DNA from 3 places in the Actinokineospora spheciospongiae genome. Region 2 is predicted to be linked to each of the others. Evidence: riboswitches for the same ligand, from Rfam matches in the RefSeq annotation. Region 2 holds a riboswitch; each other region holds the start of a gene.
The links. A riboswitch is a leader RNA that binds a small molecule or an ion and turns the genes downstream of it on or off. The one in region 2 is predicted to bind cobalamin.

Region 1 (5,686 bases), on a different contig from region 2:
GGTCCGCGGAAGGTCACCAGGCCCACCTTGTCGCGGCGCTGGTAGGCGTCGCGCAGCAGGGAGATCACCGCGCCGGTCACCGCCGACATCCGCTTGCGCGCGGCCATCGATCCCGAGGCGTCGACCACGAACAGCACCAGGTTCGACTCGCGCCCCTCGCGCACCGCCCGCCGCACGTCGTCGGGCCGCACGACCAGGCCGGGGCCGCTGCGCCCGCGCACCAACTGCATCGGCGCCGCCGCGGTCATGGTGCCGACCAGGTGGATGCCGCTGCCCTGCGACGTGGCCGCGCGCAGCGCCCGCCCGGAGCCCGCCCGGGAGCGGGAGCGGCGCCCGGGAGCGCCCTCGCCGACGCCGTCGACCTGGAGCAGCCGGGCGGTGAACGCCGGGTCGGGGGTGGCGGGGGCCTGCGTGCCGCCGCCCCCGCCCTTCGGCTGGGTGTCCTGGCCCTCGGGGGCCGGACCGTCGGGGGGCGGGCTGTCGGATTGGCCCGAGTCGTCCGCCGGGCCGTCGCCCGGGTCGGGCGCGCCGCCGCCGGGGCCGTCCGGGCCGGGATCGGGATCGGGGTCCGGGTCGGTCCGCTCGGGTTCGCCGGTCTGCTCGGCGGCGTCGCGCAGCGCCTGGTCGAGCTGGTCCTGCTCGATGCCGGGCTCGTCGAACGGGTCGCGCCTGCGCCGGTGCGGCAGCGCCAGCCGGGCGGCCACCGCCACGTCCTCCTCGGCCACCGCGTCGGCCCCGCGCCAGGCGGCGTGCGCGATCGCGGCCCTGGCGAGCACCAGGTCCGCGCGCATCCCGTCCACGTCGAACGCCGCGCACACCGCCGCGATCCGGCGCAGCTCGGCGTCCGGCAGGGCGACCCCCGGCAGCGCCGCCCGCGCGGCGGCGATCCGGGCGGCCAGGTCGGCGTCGGCCGCCGCCCAGCCCGCGGCGAACCCGGCCGGGTCGGCCTCGAACGCCAGCCGCCGCCGGATCACCTCGGTGCGGGTGTCGACGTCGCGGGCCGCGCGCACCTCCACGGTCAGCCCGAACCGGTCGAGGAGCTGCGGGCGCAGCTCGCCCTCCTCCGGGTTCATCGTCCCGACCAGCAGGAACGACGCCGCGTGCGCCACCGACACGCCCTCGCGCTCCACGTGCGCGCGGCCCATGGCGGCGGCGTCGAGCAGCAGGTCCACCAGGTGGTCGTGCAGCAGGTTGACCTCGTCGACGTAGAGCACGCCCCGGTGCGCGGCGGCGAGCAGGCCGGGCTGGTAGGCGCGGACGCCCTCGGTCAGCGCGCGCTCCAGGTCCAGGGAGCCGATCAGCCGGTCCTCGGTGGCGCCGACCGGCAGCTCCACCAACCGCGCAGGCCGGGAAGCGGCATCGGGTTCGAGATGGGGGCCATCGGGGCAGCCGGGGTCCGGGGCGGCGGGGTCGCAGCCGAACCGGCAGCCCTCGACCACCGCCAGCGCGGGCAGCAGCGCGGCGAGCGCGCGCACCACGGTCGACTTCGCGGTGCCCTTCTCCCCGCGCACCAGCACCCCGCCGATCGCCGGGTGCACCGCGTTGAGCAGCAGGGACAACCGCAGGTCGGCGTGGCCGACGACGGCCGAGAACGGAAAACCGGCAGGACTGGGCACGCCACGATCCTCACTCCGGGTCCGCGCCCGGGTCGGTCTCGAGCAGGGGGCGAGTGTCCTGGCTCCCGGATCGCCGCGCTCCCGCCGCCTTCCCGGGGCTCGCGCCCCAGTGGCACCTCGACGGGAGAACTCCCCGGTCACAGTGGCGGGACCGCACCGGAATCGCACCGGTTTCCTCCGCACACCCTGCTTGGTCTGCCCGTGATCGTCGCATCCCGCACCGACGGGTGCCAAGCCACGTGGTGCGCGTCTCGACTGGTCGGCCGCCCGGGTGGGTTAGCGTTGCCGCCCGTGGTCACCGTGGTGGGTATCGGCGCCGACGGCTGGACCGGGCTGGCGCCCGCGTCCCGCTCGGCCCTCGCGCGCGCCGAGGTCGTGCTCGGCGCGCCCCGGCAACTGGACCTGCTGCCGCCCGAGGTGACCGCCGAGCGGGTCGCCTGGCCGACGCCGCTGCTGCCCGCCGTCCCCGCCCTGCTCGCGGCGCACGCCGGTTCGGTGCTGTGCGTGCTGGCCAGCGGGGACCCGATGTTCCACGGCATCGGCACCACTCTGGCCCGGCACACCGCCGTGCGCGTGCTGCCGCACCCGTCGTCGGCGTCGCTGGCCTGCGCCCGGTTGGGGTGGGCGCTGGACGGGGTCGCCGTGGTCAGCGCGGTGGCGCGACCGGTGGAGCGGCTGCACGCGGCGCTGCACCCGGGCGCCCGCGTGCTGGTGCTGAGCGAGGGTTCGCGGACCCCGGCGGCGGTGGCGGCGCTGCTGCGCGACCGGGGGTTCGGGTCCAGCCGGATGACCGTGCTGTCCGACCTCGGCGCGGACACCGAGGCCGTGGTCACCGCGACGGCCGCCGGGTGGTCGGGCGAGGCGGGTCCGCTGAACGTGGTCGCGGTCGAGTGCGCGGCCGACCCGGGGGCGCGGCGGCTGCCGCGGGTGCCGGGCCTGCCCGACGACGTGTTCGAGCACGACGGGCAGATCACCAAGCGGGAGGTCCGCGCGCTGACCGTGTCGTCGCTGGCCCCCGAGCCGGGTGAGCTGCTGTGGGACGTGGGCGCCGGGTCGGGCAGCGTCGGGATCGAGTGGTCGCGGGCGGACCCGGCGTGCCGGGCCGTCGCGGTGGAACCCCGGGCGGACCGGGCCGGGCGGATCGGCCGCAACGCGCTGGCGCTGGGCGTGCCGGAGCTGCGGGTGGTGACCGGGCCCGCGCCGGGTGCGCTGGCCGGGCTGCCGGAACCGGACGCGGTGTTCGTCGGCGGGGGAGTGACGGCGGACGGGGTGCTGCCCGCGTGCTGGGCGGCGCTGCGACCGGGCGGGCGGCTGGTGGTCAACGCCGTGACGCTGGAGTCGGAGGTGCTGGTGGCGCGCTGGCACGGCGAGGTCGGCGGCACGCTGACCCGGGTGTCGGTGGGCCGGGCCGGGCCGGTCGGGGGTTTCACCGGGTGGCGCCAAGCCATGCCGGTGACGCAGTGGGTAGCCGTGAAGGAGAGCGAGTGACCGTCCACTTCATCGGGGCCGGGCCGGGTGCGGCCGACCTGATCACCGTGCGCGGGCAGCGGGTCGTGGCCGCCGCCCCGGTGTGCCTGTACGCGGGCGCGCTGGTGCCGGTCGAGCTGCTGGAGCTGTGCCCGCCGGGCGCGCGCCGGGTCGACACCGCGAACCTGACGCTGGACGAGATCGTGGCCGAGTTGCTCGCCGCGCACGCCGCCGGGCACGACGTGGCCCGGCTGCACTCCGGCGACCCGTCGGTGTTCAGCGCCGTGGCCGAGCAGATGCGCCGCCTTGACGCGGCCGGGGTGCCCTACGAGGTGGTGCCCGGGGTGCCCGCGTTCGCCGCCGCCGCCGCCGCGCTCAAGACCGAGCTGACCGTGCCGGGCGTCGGCCAGACCGTCGTGCTGACCCGCACCTCGGCCCGGGCGACGCCGATGCCGCCGGGGGAGGACCTGGCGTCGCTGGGCCGCAGCCGGTCGACGATGGTGCTGCACCTGGCCGTGCAGCGCATCGACGAGGTCGTGGCCGAGTTGGTGCCGAACTACGGCGCCACCTGCCCGGTCGCCGTGGTCGCCTACGCCTCGCGCGCCGACGAGGTCGTGCTGCGCGGCACCCTCGCCGACATCGCCGGGCAGGTGCGCGCGGCGGGCATCCGGCGCACCGCGGTGATCGTCGTCGGCCGCGTGCTCGACCCCGGCGGCTTCTGCGAGAGCCACCTCTACTCCGCCGAGCGCGAGCGGCCTCAGTGAGCGCGACCGACGATCACCCCGGCCCGGTCGATCACCACCACGTCCACCGCGACCTCGGCCCCCCGCAGCACCTCGACCGCGGTGGCCTTCGCCCCGGCCGCCACCGCGTCGCCCAGCGGCACGCCCGCGGCCTCGGCCAGGCGCAGCGCCTCCAGCGCGGTGTTGCCCGCGGTGATGCGCGCCGCCAACTCGTCGCCCCCACCCGCGGTGACGGCGGTCGCGGCCAAGGCGGCGAGGTCGACCTGCGAGCGGCCCGAGTGCAGGTCGAGGTGGCCGTCGGCGAGCTTGGACAGCTTGCCGAAACCGCCCGCGATCGTCAGCCGGGGCACCGGGTGCCTGCGCAGGTACTTGAGCACCGCCCCGGCGAAGTCGCCCATGTCCAGCAGCGCGTCCTCGGGCAGCCCGTGCAGCGCGGCCACCGTCTTCTCCGACGTCGACCCGGTGCAACCCGCCACGTGGGTGTACCCGGCGGCCCTGGCCACGTCCACGCCGCGGCGGATGCTGTCGATCCACGCCGAGCACGAGTAGGGCACCACCACGCCGGTCGTGCCCAGGATCGACAGGCCACCGAGGATGCCCAGCCGCGGGTTCCAGGTCTTGCGGGCCAGTTCCTCCCCGCCGTCGACCGAGACCTCCACCACCACGTCACCGCTGCCGCCGTGCCGGGCGGCCACCGCGGCCACGTGGTCGCGCATGAGCGTGCGCGGCACCGGGTTGATCGCGGGCTCGCCCACCGGCAGCGGCAGCCCGGCCTTGGTGACCGTGCCGACACCGGGGCCGGCGCGGAAGCTCACCCCGGAACCGGGCGGGCCGGGGCGGACGGTCGAGCGGACCAGGGCGCCGTGGGTGACGTCCGGGTCGTCGCCCGCGTCCTTCACCACCCCCGCCGTGGCCACCCCGTCCCCGAGGTGTTCGGTCGCCAGCGCGAACGCCGGTGTCTGTCCCTTCGGGAGGGTGATGGTCACCGGGTCGGGGAACTCACCGGTCAGCAGGGCGGTGTAGGCGGCGGTCGTCGCCGCGGTCGCGCACGCCCCGGTGGTCCAGCCGTAGCGCAACCCCTCCGGCGTGCGCCGCTCTCCGCTCATGGCACCAGCGTGCCCAACCGCGTCCGGGCGGCTGTCGCGGGGGTGCCGTGCCGACCGTGCTGATCCTCGGCGGCACCGCGGAGGCCCGTGCCCTCGCCGCGGTCCTGCACGAGCGCCCCGGCACCCGCGTGGTGTCCTCGCTGGCCGGTCGGGTGGCCCGACCCCGGCTACCGGTGGGGGAGGTGCGGGTGGGCGGGTTCGGCGGCCCGGACAAGCTCGCCGAGTACCTGCGCGCGGAGTCCGTGGCCGCCGTGGTGGACGCCACGCACCCGTTCGCCGAGCGGATCAGCGCCTCCGCCGCCACCGCCGCCCGCGCCGCCGCCGTGCCCCTGGTCCTGCTGCGCCGCCCCGGGTGGACCCCGCGCCCCGGCGACACCTGGCACTGGGTCGACGACCTGACCGCCGCCGCCGCGCTGCTGCCCGACCTGGGCGACCGCGTCTTCCTCACCACCGGGCGCCAGGGCCTGCCCGCCTTCGCCACCGCCGGGCAGTGGTTCCTGGTGCGCTGCGTCGACCCACCGGACCCGCCGCTGCCCGCCCGGTGCGAACTGCTGCTCGACCGCGGCCCGTACACCCTCGACGGCGAGCTGGCGCTGATGCGCGCACACCGGGTCGAGGTGCTGGTCACCAAGGACAGCGGCGGCCCGCTGACCGCCGCCAAGCTCGACGCGGCCAGGGAGCTGGGGCTGCCGGTGGTCGTGGTGCGCCGCCCCGGCACCCCGGACGTGCCGGTGCTGGCGTCGGTGCCCGAGGT
Region 2 (5,686 bases):
CCGAGCTGCGCGGCTGGCGGGGCGAGCGGACCGTCGAGACCGACGGCCCGTGGACGGTGGCGGGGATCGACGAACAACTGGCCGACTGGGCCTGAGGGGAACACCATGACCACCGCCCACGAGCTGGGCCTCGGCCTGACCGGGGAACACACCGCGCTCGCCGACTCCGTGCGCGGCTTCGCCGCCCGACACCTCGGCGCGGACGTCCTGCGCGCCGCCGTCGACGCCGACCGCGAGAGCCTGCCGCCGTTCTGGGGTGCGCTGGGCGCCCAGGGCCTGCTCGGCCTGCACGTGCCCGAGGAGCACGGCGGCGCGGGCGCCGGGCTGCTGGAACTGGCGGTCGTCCTGGAAGCGCTCGGCCGGGCCGCACAGCCCGGCCCCCTGCTGCCGACCACGCTCGCCTCCGCGCTGCTGGTCGCCTCCACCGCGAAGGTGCGGGGCGACCTGCTCCCCGGCTTGGCGGACGGCTCGACCACCGCCGCGGTCGGCCTGGCCGAACCACTGACGGCGACCGCAGGCCCGGACGGCGTGACCGTCACCGGCTCCACCACCGGCGTGCTCGGGGGAGCGGTGGCCGACGTCCTCGTGCTGCCCGCGCGGATCGACGACGGGCTCCGGTGGGTCGTCCTCGACCGGGCGGACCTCGACGTCCGCGAGCGCGACAGCCTCGACGTCATCCGCCGCTCCGCCCTGGTCGCCACGCGGGAACCGGTGCCGGTGCCCGAGGACCGGGTGCTGCGCGACCTGAGCGCCGAGCGGGTCCGCTCCATCGCGGCCGTCGTGCTCGGCGCCGAAGCGGTCGGCGTGGCGTCCTGGTGCACCACGACCGCCGCCGAGTACGCGAAGGTGCGGGTCCAGTTCGGACGCCCGATCGGCCAGTTCCAGGGCGTCAAGCACAAGTGCGCCGCCATGGGCGTCGAACTCGAACGCGCCCGCGCGAGCGTCTGGGACGCCGCCCGCGCGCTGGACGCGGGCGACGACACCGCGGACTTCGCCGCCGCCGTGGCCGCGGTGGTCGCCCCCGACGCCGCCGTGCGCTGCGGAGCCGACTGCGTCCAGGTCCTCGGCGGCATCGGGTTCACCTGGGAACACGACGCCCACCTGTACTACCGGCGCGCGCTGACGCTGCGCGGCCTGCTCGGCGGCAGCGCGCAGTGGTCCGCGGAAGTGGCCCGGCACGCCTTGGGCGGCGACGCCCGCCGGGTCCGCATCGACCTGCCCGACGGCGCCGAGGCGATCCGCGAGGCGGTGCGCGGGGAACTGGCCGCGATCGCCGCGCTCGACCCGGACGAGCAGTTGGTGGCGCTCGGCGACGGCGGCTGGGTCCAACCGCACCTGCCCCGCCCCCACGGCCGCGGCGCGGACCCGCTGGAACAGGTCGTCATCAGCGAGGAACTGAAGCACGCGGGCATCCCGCTGCCGGAGCTGCTGATGGGCGGCTGGGCGGTCCCGCCGATCGTCGCCTTCGGCACCGAGGAGCAGAAGCAGCGCGTGGTGGTGCCGACCCTGCGCGGTGAAGTCGTGTGGTGCCAGTTGTTCTCCGAACCCGGCGCCGGTTCCGACCTCGCCTCCCTCACCACCAGGGCCACGCGGGTGGAGGGCGGGTGGAAGGTCAACGGCCAGAAGATCTGGACCACGGTCGCCCAGTTCTCCGACTGGGCCATGCTCATCGCCCGCACCGACCCGGACGCGCCCAAGCACGAGGGCATCACCTACTTCATCCTCGACATGTCCACCCCCGGCATCACCGTGCGGCCGCTGCGCGAGGCGACCGGTTCCCAGCTTTTCAACGAGGTCTTCCTCGACGACGTGTTCATTCCCGACAACTGCGTCGTCGGGGAACCCGGTCAGGGGTGGACGGTCGCCCGCGCGACCCTGTCCAGCGAACGCGTCGCCCTGGGCCGGGGCAACGCCTCCTATCCCACGCTGGCGGACCTGCTCGAATTCGTCGACGGCCGCGACCTCGACGCGACCGCGCTGAACCGGGTCGGCGAGTTCGCCTGCGAGAACCACGTCCTCGACCTGCTCGGTGCCCGTACGGTGCTCAAGCAGCTCTCCGGGGTGGACGTGAGCACGACGTCGAGCGTCGGCAAGCTGCTCAGCATGCGCTTCGGGCAGCAGATCGCGGAGTTCTGCGTGGCACAGCTCGGGATCGCCGGGGTGGTGGCGGTCTCCGGGGAACCCAGCGACCGGTGGATGGACCAGGTCGTGGCCTGCCGCGCCATGACGATCTACGGCGGCACCACCGAGGTCCAGCTCAACGTCATCGGCGAACGCATGCTCGGCCTGCCCCGCGACGCCGCCTGACTGCGGCCCGCACCGGGAACGGGCGGCGTCGAGGGCCGCTCGGGTTCGCGCGTCCTGCCGATGGCGGTGCGCGGCGAACCCGGGCCGGTTCCGGGGGGCACCGGTGGGGGTGCCTAGGCTGTCGGTGACGGGTGCGGGAATCCGGTGGGAATCCGGAGCGGTCGCGCCACTGTGACCGGTCGTCCTCACCGACGACCGGCAGCCAGACCCCTCCCCGTCGCTGGTGTTCCCAGGCCGCGCAAGCCACGAGGAGGTCACGATGACGGACGACGAGGGGAACCGCACCCGGTCCGGGCGCGGGTGAGGCTCCGCGTCGGCACCACCGCCTCCGTGCTCGTGGTGGTGCTCGGGCTCAGCCTCGTCCTGTCCACGGCGTTCGGCGCCGAGCCGCTGGGGCTGTCCGAGGTGGGTCGCGCGCTGTGGGGGCGGCTGCACGGCGGGATCGCGGTGGACCTCGCCGCCGACACGATCGTCTGGCAGTTCCGGGTGCCCCGGGTGCTGCTCGCCGCCCTGGTGGGTGCCGGGTTGGCCGTGGCGGGCGTCGGGATGCAGACCCTCGTGCGCAACCCGCTGGCCGACCCCTACCTGCTCGGGGTGTCCTCCGGGGCGGGGGTGGGCGCCACGGCGGTGATCACGACGGGGCTGTTCGCCTCGGCCGGGATCTTCGCCCTGACCGCCGGTGCCCTGGTGGGTGCGCTGGCGGCGGCGCTGATCGTGTTCGGGGTCGCCACCGCGCAGGGCGGGTTGACCCCGCTGCGGCTGGTGCTGACCGGGACCGTCCTCGGGTCGATGTTCTCCGCGCTCGCCAGTTACCTGGTCTTCCGCAGCCCGGACCCCGCCGCCGCCCAGTCGGTCCTGTTCTGGCTGTTGGGGAGCCTGGCAGGCGCCACCTGGCAGCAGTTGCTGCTGCCCGCCGCGGTGGTGCCCGCGGTGGTGGTGCTGTTGCTGCTGGGCAGCCGGTGGTTGGACGCGTTGCTCGTCGGACCGGACACCGCGGCGGCGGTCGGGGTGCCGGTGCGCCGGGTCCGGGTCGGGCTGTTCGTGGCGCTGGGCGTCCTGGTGGGTGTCCTGGTCGCGGTCTCGGGCGGCATCGGGTTCGCCGGGCTCGTCGTCCCGCACGCCGCGCGGCTGCTGGTGGGTCCGAGGCACCGGGCGGTGCTGCCGGTCGCGGCCTTGAGCGGGGCGCTGTTCCTGGTGTGGGTCGACGTGGTCACCCGAGTCGCCGTGCGGCCCACCGAGATCCCGCTGAGCGTCGTGTCTGGCCTCATCGGTGCCCCGGCGTTCCTGGCCCTGCTGGGCAGGCGCCGCTACCGGTTCGGCGCATGAGCGCGCTGAGCGCGGTGGGCCTGACCTGCGCGGTGGGCCGCCGGGCGGTGCTGGTCGACGTGGCGTTCGACATCGCGCCCGGGCAGGTCGTCGGCGTGGTCGGGGCCAACGGCAGCGGCAAGTCGACCCTGCTGCGGGCGCTGGCGGGGATCACCCGACCGCCCCGGGGGCGGGTGCTCGTCGACGGGGAGGACCTGCACCGGCTGCCCGCGCGGGCCCGGGCCCGGCGGGTCGCGTTCGTCGGCCAGGACGAAGACCTCCCCTCGGGGTTGCTGGTGCGCGAAGCGGTCGCCCTCGGCCGCGTGCCCCACGCCGCGCCGTGGGACACCGACGACGCCGACCGGCCGATCGTGCTGGCGGCCCTGGCCGAGGTCGGCCTCGCCGACCTGGCGCGGCGACCGGTCGAGGACCTGTCCGGCGGCGAGCGGCGCCGGGTGTCCCTGGCGCGCGGACTGGCCCAGCGGGCCCCGGTGCTGGTGCTGGACGAACCGACCAACCACCTCGACGTCGGCCACCAACTGCGCCTGGTCGAACTGCTGCGCGGCCTGCACCGCACCGTCGTCGTCGCCATGCACGACCTGTCGCTGGCCGCGGCCACCTGCGACCGCCTGATCGTCGTCCACGGTGGACGGACCGCGCCCGCGCTCCCGCCCGCGGAGGCGCTTGCCTCCGAGGTGGTCCGCGCGGCCTTCGGTGTCCGCGCCACCCCGGTGATCGACCCGCACACCGGACGCACCCACCTGCTGATGTCCCTGGAGGATTCGTGAACCGCACTCCCGTCCTGCTCGCCTGCGCGCTCGCGCTCACCGCGTGCGGCAGCGCACCCGAACAACCGCGGGGCGGCGGCACCGCCACGGTGACCAACTGCGGCACGGCGGAGGAGTTCCCCGCGCCCGCGCAACGCCTGTTCGTCAACGACGGCAACATGATCGCCATGGTGCTGGCCGTCGGTGCCCAGGACCAGGTCGCCGCCGTGTCCAGCCTCCAGCGCGACGCCGCGACCCTGCGCGCGCACTACGGCCCGGCCGTGGACGCGCTCAAGCAGGTCGCCCCGCAGTACCCGTCGAAGGAAACCATCGTCGCCCAACGCCCCGACGTGGTGGTGGCGGGGTGGAACTACGGCTACAGCGAGGAGAAGGGCCTGACCCCCGACTCGCTGCGCGCCCAGGGCATCGCCCCGTACATCCTCACCGAGAGTTGCAGGCAGCAGGACGGCCAACGCGCCCGGGGGATCGTCGACCCGTGGCAGGCACTGCGCGAGGACCTGACCAACCTCGGCACCATCACCGGCCGCGCTCCCCGGGCCGCGGACGTGCTCACCGACCTCGACACCCGCCTGGCCGCACTCCGCGCGGCACCGCAACCGCCCACCCCGCCGACGGTGTTCCTCTTCGACAGCGCCAGCGACACGGTGTTCTCCAGCGGCCGCTTCGGCGCCCCGCAGGCCATCCTCGACGCCGCGGGCGCCCGCAACGCCCTCGCCGACCTCGACGACACCTGGACCGCGGTCTCCTGGGAGCGCGTCGCCGCCGCCGATCCCGCCGCCTTCCTGTTCGTCGACTACCCGCCGCAGACCTTCCAGCAGAAGATCGACCTGCTCACCGCCCGCCCCGGCATCGCCGACCTCCCCGCGGTGAAGCAACGCCGCTTCCTCAACCTCCCCTACGCGCTCTGGACCAGCAGCCCGCTCAACATCGACGCCGCCGAGCAGGTCCGGTCCGCGCTGGAGGAGTGGGGCCTCGCCCCCGCCTCGGGCCTCAAGCCCCGCGCCGACGACGAGGTCGCCGCGGGCTGAGGCGGCCGTGGACAGCGGTGTCGAGGGCACTGCTGAGGCCTGAGACCGGTCCGGAATCGTATTTCCGAGAAAGCGAGCGTGCGTAGACTTCCGGACCAACCAGGGTGCGGAAGGATGAGCGTGGCAGACATCAACCGGGTCCACGGCAACGGCAACAAGGTGGTGCAGCTCCGTGACCTGCACGGCAACATCATCTTCACCTCCCCACCCACCCCACCTCCGCTGAGTGGCTGGTCCGAAGCCGCGCACAACGCCCCG
Region 3 (5,686 bases), on a different contig from region 2:
AGCACCATCAGCACCAGCAGCGACGGGAACGCCAGCACCAGGTCCAGCCCGCGCATCAGGACCTCGTCGACCACCCGCCGCTGCCCGGCCGCCACCAACCCGACCGGCACGCCGACGCCGTAGGCCAGCCCCAGCGCCGCCGCGGTGAACCCCACCACCGACAGGCCGCCGGAGAGCACCACCGCCAGCACGTCGCGCCCCAGCACGTCGGTTCCCAGCGGGTGCCCGGCCCTCGGGGGCGCCGACGGCGCACCGACCGGGTCGACCGACCCGGCCACCAGCGGTCCGCCCAGTGCCACCAGCAGCGGGACCACCAGCAACACCCACCCCAGCGCCCGGCTCACCGCAGCACCAGCTCCCGGCGCGGGGTCAGCCGGTGGGCGACCAGGTCCGCCGCCAGGTTGCCCAGCACCACCACCCCGGCGAAGACCAGCACGTACCCCTGGATCTGCGGGATGTCGCGGTTCTGCACCGCCTCCACGAACCCCGTCCCCAACCCCGGCACCGCGAACAGCGACTCCACCACCACCGCGCCCGTGAGCAAACCCTCCACCGTCCGCGCGAGCTGCTGCACCACCGGCGCCGAGGCCCCCGGCAGCACGTGGCGCAGCACGACCGCGTGCTCCGGGAGGCCGAGCAACCGCAGGTGCCCGGCCACCTCGCCCGCGCTGTGCTCCGCCACGCCGATGCGGATCTGCCGCGCCAGGTCGCACAGCTGCCGCGCCACCAGCACGGTCACCGGCAGCACCAGCACCTCCGGCCGGGCGAGCAGGTCCACCCCGGCCGCGGTCGCCGGGAACAGGCCGCCGTGCACGGCCAGGCCCGCCACCAGCAGCAGGCCGAGGACGAACTCCGGCACCGCGTGCAGCAGCACCGCGACCGACGTCAGCACCCGGTCCACCCGGGAGCCCTCCCGCAGCCCGCTCGCCACCCCGACCAGCAGGGCCAGCGGCAGCAGCACGAGCAGCGTGACCCCCGCGAGCAGCGCCGTGGCGGCCAAGCGGCGACCGATCTCCTCCGCCACCGGTAGGCCGGTCACCAGGGATTCACCCAGGTCACCGGTGAACAGGCCGGAAATCCAGCGTCCGAATCGGACGGTCAGCGGCTGGTCCAGGCCCAGGCGGGCGCGGACGACCGCGACGTCCTCCGGTGCGGCGTGCTCGGTCAGCACCACCGAGGACGCGTCGCCGGGGAGCAGGGCGGTCATGCCGAACGTGGCCACCAGGACGACCAGCGCCTGCACCGCGGCCAGCCCCAGGCGCCTGGCCGGGTAGCCCGGCACCTCAGGACAGGGTGACGCGGTCGAACCTGGCCCAGTCGGCGGTGTTCGGCGGGGCGCCCACCACACCGGACACCCGCTTCGACGTGGCCACCGTCCAGTTGCTGAACCCCCAGGCGAGCAGCCCGGCCCGGTCGTGGGTGATCCGCTGGGCCTCGGCGAGCAGGGCCAGCCGCTGCCGCTCGTCGGCGGTGGCGACGGCGCGGTCCAGCAGGTCGTCGAAGTCGGGGGAGGTGAAGCCGTTGGTGTTGCTGGAGCCCCGGGTGCGGAAGCGCTGCTTGAGGAAGGTGGGCACGGGCAGGGTGGCGGTGCGGGTGTGCGCGGCGACGCCCTTGGTCTTGATCTCGGTGAAGTAGGTGCTCGACGCGCGGGTGCTGGGGGTGACGACCAGGCCGATCTCCGAGAGCTGGCGGGAGATGAGCGTCGCCGCCGTCTCGAAGCAGGGGTCGATGTCGCTGGTCTCCAGCGGGAACGCCAAGCCCTCGGCACCGGCCTCGCGGACCAGCGCGCGGGCCGCGTCCACGTCCCGGCTGCGCTGGGGCAGGTCGGCGGCGTACCCGCGCAGGCCCTTGCCGAACAGGTCGTTGCCCACCTCGCCGCGCCCGGACAGGGCGATCCGGTTCAGCTCGTCGCGGTCCACGCCCAGCAGCACGGCCCGCACCAGCCGGGGGTCGGAGAATGGCGGCTCGGTGAGCCGCAGGGCCACGCCCTGCATGGTCGTCAGCCTCGTCTCCAGCAGCGACACCCCGGACTCGCCGGTGAGCCGGGCCGCGGTGCCCGTCGCCAGGTCGTGGGCGTAGTCGACCTGGCCGGACAGCAGGGCGTTGACCCGCGCCGCCTCCTCGTTGACCGGGACGAACTCCAGTTCCGCCACGGTCGGCCGACCCTCCCAGTGACCCTCCCAGGCGTGGAACACGGCCGGGCCGCCCGGGGTGAAGGACCCGAAGCGGAACGGCCCCGAACCGACCGGGGCGGTGAAGTCCGTGGTCCCCGCGGGCACGATCTCGGTCCCGGGAGCGCCCAGCCCCGAGGCGAACTCGAAGTCCGGCGCGGCCAGCACGAACTCCACCTCGGTGGGGGACAGCGCCCGGCTCGCGCCGAAGTCCACCGTGGCGAAGTACTGCCGCGACGACGACGCCACCGCCGGGTCGGCCACCCGCCGCAGGCTGTGGAGCACGTCCTCGGCGGTCACCGGCTTGTTGTCGTGGAACGCGGCTTTCCGCAGCTTGACCCGCCACCGCCGCCCGGTGGGGTCGCTCTCCCAGGACTCGGCCAGCCGGGGCCGCAGCGACATGTCCGCGTTGTAGGCAACGAGGGTGTCGAACAGGGCTTTCGCCCGCGCTTGGTCGACGAACAGCGACACCAGCGCCGGGTCCAGCGTCTCCTTCGACCCGCCCGCGGCGAACGCGACCCGCAGTCGCCCGGACGCGGCGGGACCGGGGCCCGCGCAGGCGGTCAGGGGACCGAGGACGGCGGCCCCGAGGACACCGCCCAGCAGCGCGCGGCGGGAGAACTGGACCATGGTGGCGACCTCCGGGACGGCGAGTGCTGTCCCGGGCGTCCGCGCGGCGCGGAACGGGGACCCGTTCCGCACTCCGCGACAGACAGGGTTGTTCGTGTTCCCGGGCGGGCATTCCGACTCGTGGCGCGCGGCCACTCACGGTTGCGGGTCAGCGCCGGATTCGCACCGGCTTCCCCCGCCGGGGGACTGTTCGGTTGTGCGAGGACCGTAGCCCACGGCCCGTGCCCGGTGGCACGTGACTCCGGGCACGGTGCGACGTCCGCTCCGGTTCAGCCGAAGGTGACGGACTCGGTCTTGACCGTTCCCGCCCGGCGCCCAGGAGCGGTGTGGTGGTCCCAGCAGAGGTTCGTGTGGTCGATCACCTTGTCCGGCGCCGGTGCGCCCCACTCGGAGAGGTCCTCGGTGGTGTGCGCGTCGGCCACGAGCGTCGCGTCGTAGCCTCGGGTGATCGCCCCGTGCAGGGTGCCCCGAATGCACGCGTCGGTCTGCGCGCCGCTGACGACGAGGCTGCCCACCCGGTGTGCCGCGAGCACGGCCTCCAGGTCGGTGTCGTCGAAGGAGTCGGCGTAGGCCTTGTGCACCAACGGTTCTGACTCGTCCTGGACCAGTTCGGGGACGTACTGCCACTTCTCGCTGCCCCGGGGGAACTCGTCCGAGTGGTGCTGCACCCACACGACGGTCGTGCCCGCCGCGCGGGCCCGGTCGACCAGGGTGGCGATGTTGGCGATGACGCCCTCCCGGTTGTGCGTCCCCGCCATGACCCCGTTCTGGACGTCGATGACGAGCAGCGCGGTGTTCGGGCGGTCGGTCAGGGTGGTCATGTCGCTCCTCGGGGTCGGTGTGCGTCCACCGTAGGACCGGGCACCGACAGAATTGCCGGGTTCTCGCGGCGGAACGGCCTGTGGATACGAAGAGTGCGAATCCGATCACGCACCGGTACCCTTGGCGGCTCGTGGTCGAGTGCGAGTCGGGGGAACTGCCGGTGAAGGCGAAGGTGTGGGCGCGAATCGCCCTGGTCGTGCTGTTGTCGTTGACGGGGCTCGCCGGTGTGGCCTCGGCCGCCCCGGTCGGGCGGGTGCCGGTGGTGCTGTTCCCGGCCTTCCACCTGAACAGGTTGGAAGTCGTGGTGGCGGGCCAGACGGCGGCGCCGGAGTGCCCGAGGACCGGCCGTTTCCAGGACTGGTACCGCAACGACCGGCCGAGCGCCGATTTCAGCCAGGTGTGCCAGGACAAGCTGCTGACCCTGCGGTACAGGGCCGACCGGGCGGTGCCGATGTCCGCGCGCTTCTCCGAGCAACCCGGGGTGCGCGTGCGCCTGGTCGACTTCGGACGGACCTCCAGCGCCCCCTTCTACGAAACCATGTACCGCAGGCTGGAGTCGGTGGGCTACGTCCGCGACCGGGACATCCGGGTGGCCGGTTACGACTCGCGCCTGACCCCCGACATGGGCGGCTTCCTGCCCCGGACCGTGCGCCTCATCGAGGACACCGTGCGCGCCAACGGCGGCCGGAAGGTCCACCTCGTCGGCCACTCCAACGGCCCGCTGTACGCCCACTACCTCCTGACCCACACCACCCGCGAGTGGCGCGATCGGCACATCCACGGCTTCACCCCGATCGCGGGCAACTTCCCCGGCCAGGGCCTGCTGTACCCGACCCTGTTCACCGGCCTGAACATCCAGGACTTCGGCTACCCCACCACGGTCGAGAACGCCGAGAGCAGCGCCCGCATGTACCAGGCCGCCCCTTCCACCTACATGAGCGCCGCCGACCCCGAGGTCTTCGGGGACCGGGAGGTCGTCCTCACCGACCGGTCGACGGGCCGTTCCTACACGCCCCGCGACCACCCCCGCCTCCTCGCCGACGCGAACCTCCCCGTCGCGGCCGAGATCGCCCGCCACTACGTGGGATTCGTGGAGTTCACCAGCCCCCGGTGGTTCCCGAACGTCGACGTCCACGCGGAGAAGGGCTCCGGCCTGTCGACGGTGGTGGGCGCCACCCTGCCCGACCTCCGCACCGGCCAACTCCTCACCCCGCCCCAGTTCCTCACCCGGGACGGCGACGGCAACCAGGAAGACCTCACCAACGACGCCGTCCGCGTCTGGAACGCCATGCGCCACCACCACTTCTCCCTGACCGACAACCCCGGTGTGGACCACTTCGCCCTCCCCAACGACCCCCAGGTGCTGGACCGCCTGGTCGCCACCCTCCAGACCCCGTGAGCACCGGGCAACCGGCCTCCCGCGCCCTGCTGGCAGGCGCGGTGTCCTGCTGGCTCCTGGCGGTGGCGGTATACCTGATCGCCGAGGCGATCGCCGCATCAGCGTTCCCGGGCTATTCCTACGCGACGAACTACATCAGCGACCTCGGCGTCCCGGAGGTCGCGACGGTCGACGGGCGTGCGATCGACTCACCGCTGCACGCGGTCATGAACGCGGGTTTCATCGCCCACGGCGTCCTGTTCGTTGTCGCCGCGCTCCTCGCCGCCCGAGCGGCGCCCGTGCGGCACCGCCGCTGGTTCGTCGTGCTCGCGGTCGTCCACGGCGTCGGGATCGCCCTGGTCGGCATCTTCTCCGGCAGCCAGGAAGCCCTGGAGAGCGGACTTGCCGCCTTCCACGTCATCGGCGCGGCCATGGCCATCATCGGTGGCAACCTCACCGCGATCATCGCCAGCCGCACAGCACGCCACGGCGTCTCAGCCCTGAGCCTCGCCCTCGGAGTCGTGGGCATCGTGAGCGTGGTGATGCTCGTGGTCGACTCCGGGACGACCGCGATCGACCTCCTGCCGGACGGCATCTGGGAGCGCCTGTCGGTCTACACGATCCAGGCGTGGGAACTCGTCGCCGCCGCTGCGGCACTCGTCTGGCTCCGCCGCACCCCGATGCC

Region 1: linked by a shared signal. The riboswitch ahead of DFQ13_RS24080 (VWA domain-containing protein) and the one ahead of DFQ13_RS13095 (FecCD family ABC transporter permease) in region 2 are both predicted to bind cobalamin.
Region 3: linked by a shared signal. The riboswitch ahead of DFQ13_RS01585 (ABC transporter substrate-binding protein) and the one ahead of DFQ13_RS13095 (FecCD family ABC transporter permease) in region 2 are both predicted to bind cobalamin.

The regions. Positions count from the first base shown of each region.
Region 1 covers NZ_QHCP01000010.1:88,673-94,358, reverse strand. The annotation lists gene DFQ13_RS24080 (VWA domain-containing protein) at 1-1,616, opposite strand, end outside; cobalamin riboswitch at 1,648-1,818, opposite strand; gene cbiE (precorrin-6y C5,15-methyltransferase (decarboxylating) subunit CbiE) at 1,908-3,104, shown strand; gene cobM (precorrin-4 C(11)-methyltransferase) at 3,101-3,847, shown strand; gene DFQ13_RS24065 (cobalt-precorrin-5B (C(1))-methyltransferase) at 3,841-4,932, opposite strand; gene DFQ13_RS24060 (cobalt-precorrin-6A reductase) at 4,989-5,686, shown strand, end outside.
Region 2 covers NZ_QHCP01000004.1:466,087-471,772, forward strand. The annotation lists gene DFQ13_RS13085 (SDR family oxidoreductase) at 1-95, shown strand, start outside; gene DFQ13_RS13090 (acyl-CoA dehydrogenase) at 106-2,307, shown strand; cobalamin riboswitch at 2,419-2,540, shown strand; gene DFQ13_RS13095 (FecCD family ABC transporter permease) at 2,608-3,633, shown strand; gene DFQ13_RS13100 (ABC transporter ATP-binding protein) at 3,630-4,400, shown strand; gene DFQ13_RS13105 (ABC transporter substrate-binding protein) at 4,397-5,428, shown strand; gene DFQ13_RS13110 (HD domain-containing protein) at 5,549-5,686, shown strand, end outside.
Region 3 covers NZ_QHCP01000001.1:379,218-384,903, forward strand. The annotation lists gene DFQ13_RS01575 (ABC transporter permease) at 1-344, opposite strand, end outside; gene DFQ13_RS01580 (ABC transporter permease) at 341-1,282, opposite strand; gene DFQ13_RS01585 (ABC transporter substrate-binding protein) at 1,284-2,873, opposite strand; cobalamin riboswitch at 2,888-3,026, opposite strand; gene DFQ13_RS01590 (isochorismatase family protein) at 3,071-3,622, opposite strand; gene DFQ13_RS01595 (lipase/acyltransferase domain-containing protein) at 3,784-5,022, shown strand; gene DFQ13_RS01600 (DUF998 domain-containing protein) at 5,019-5,686, shown strand, end outside.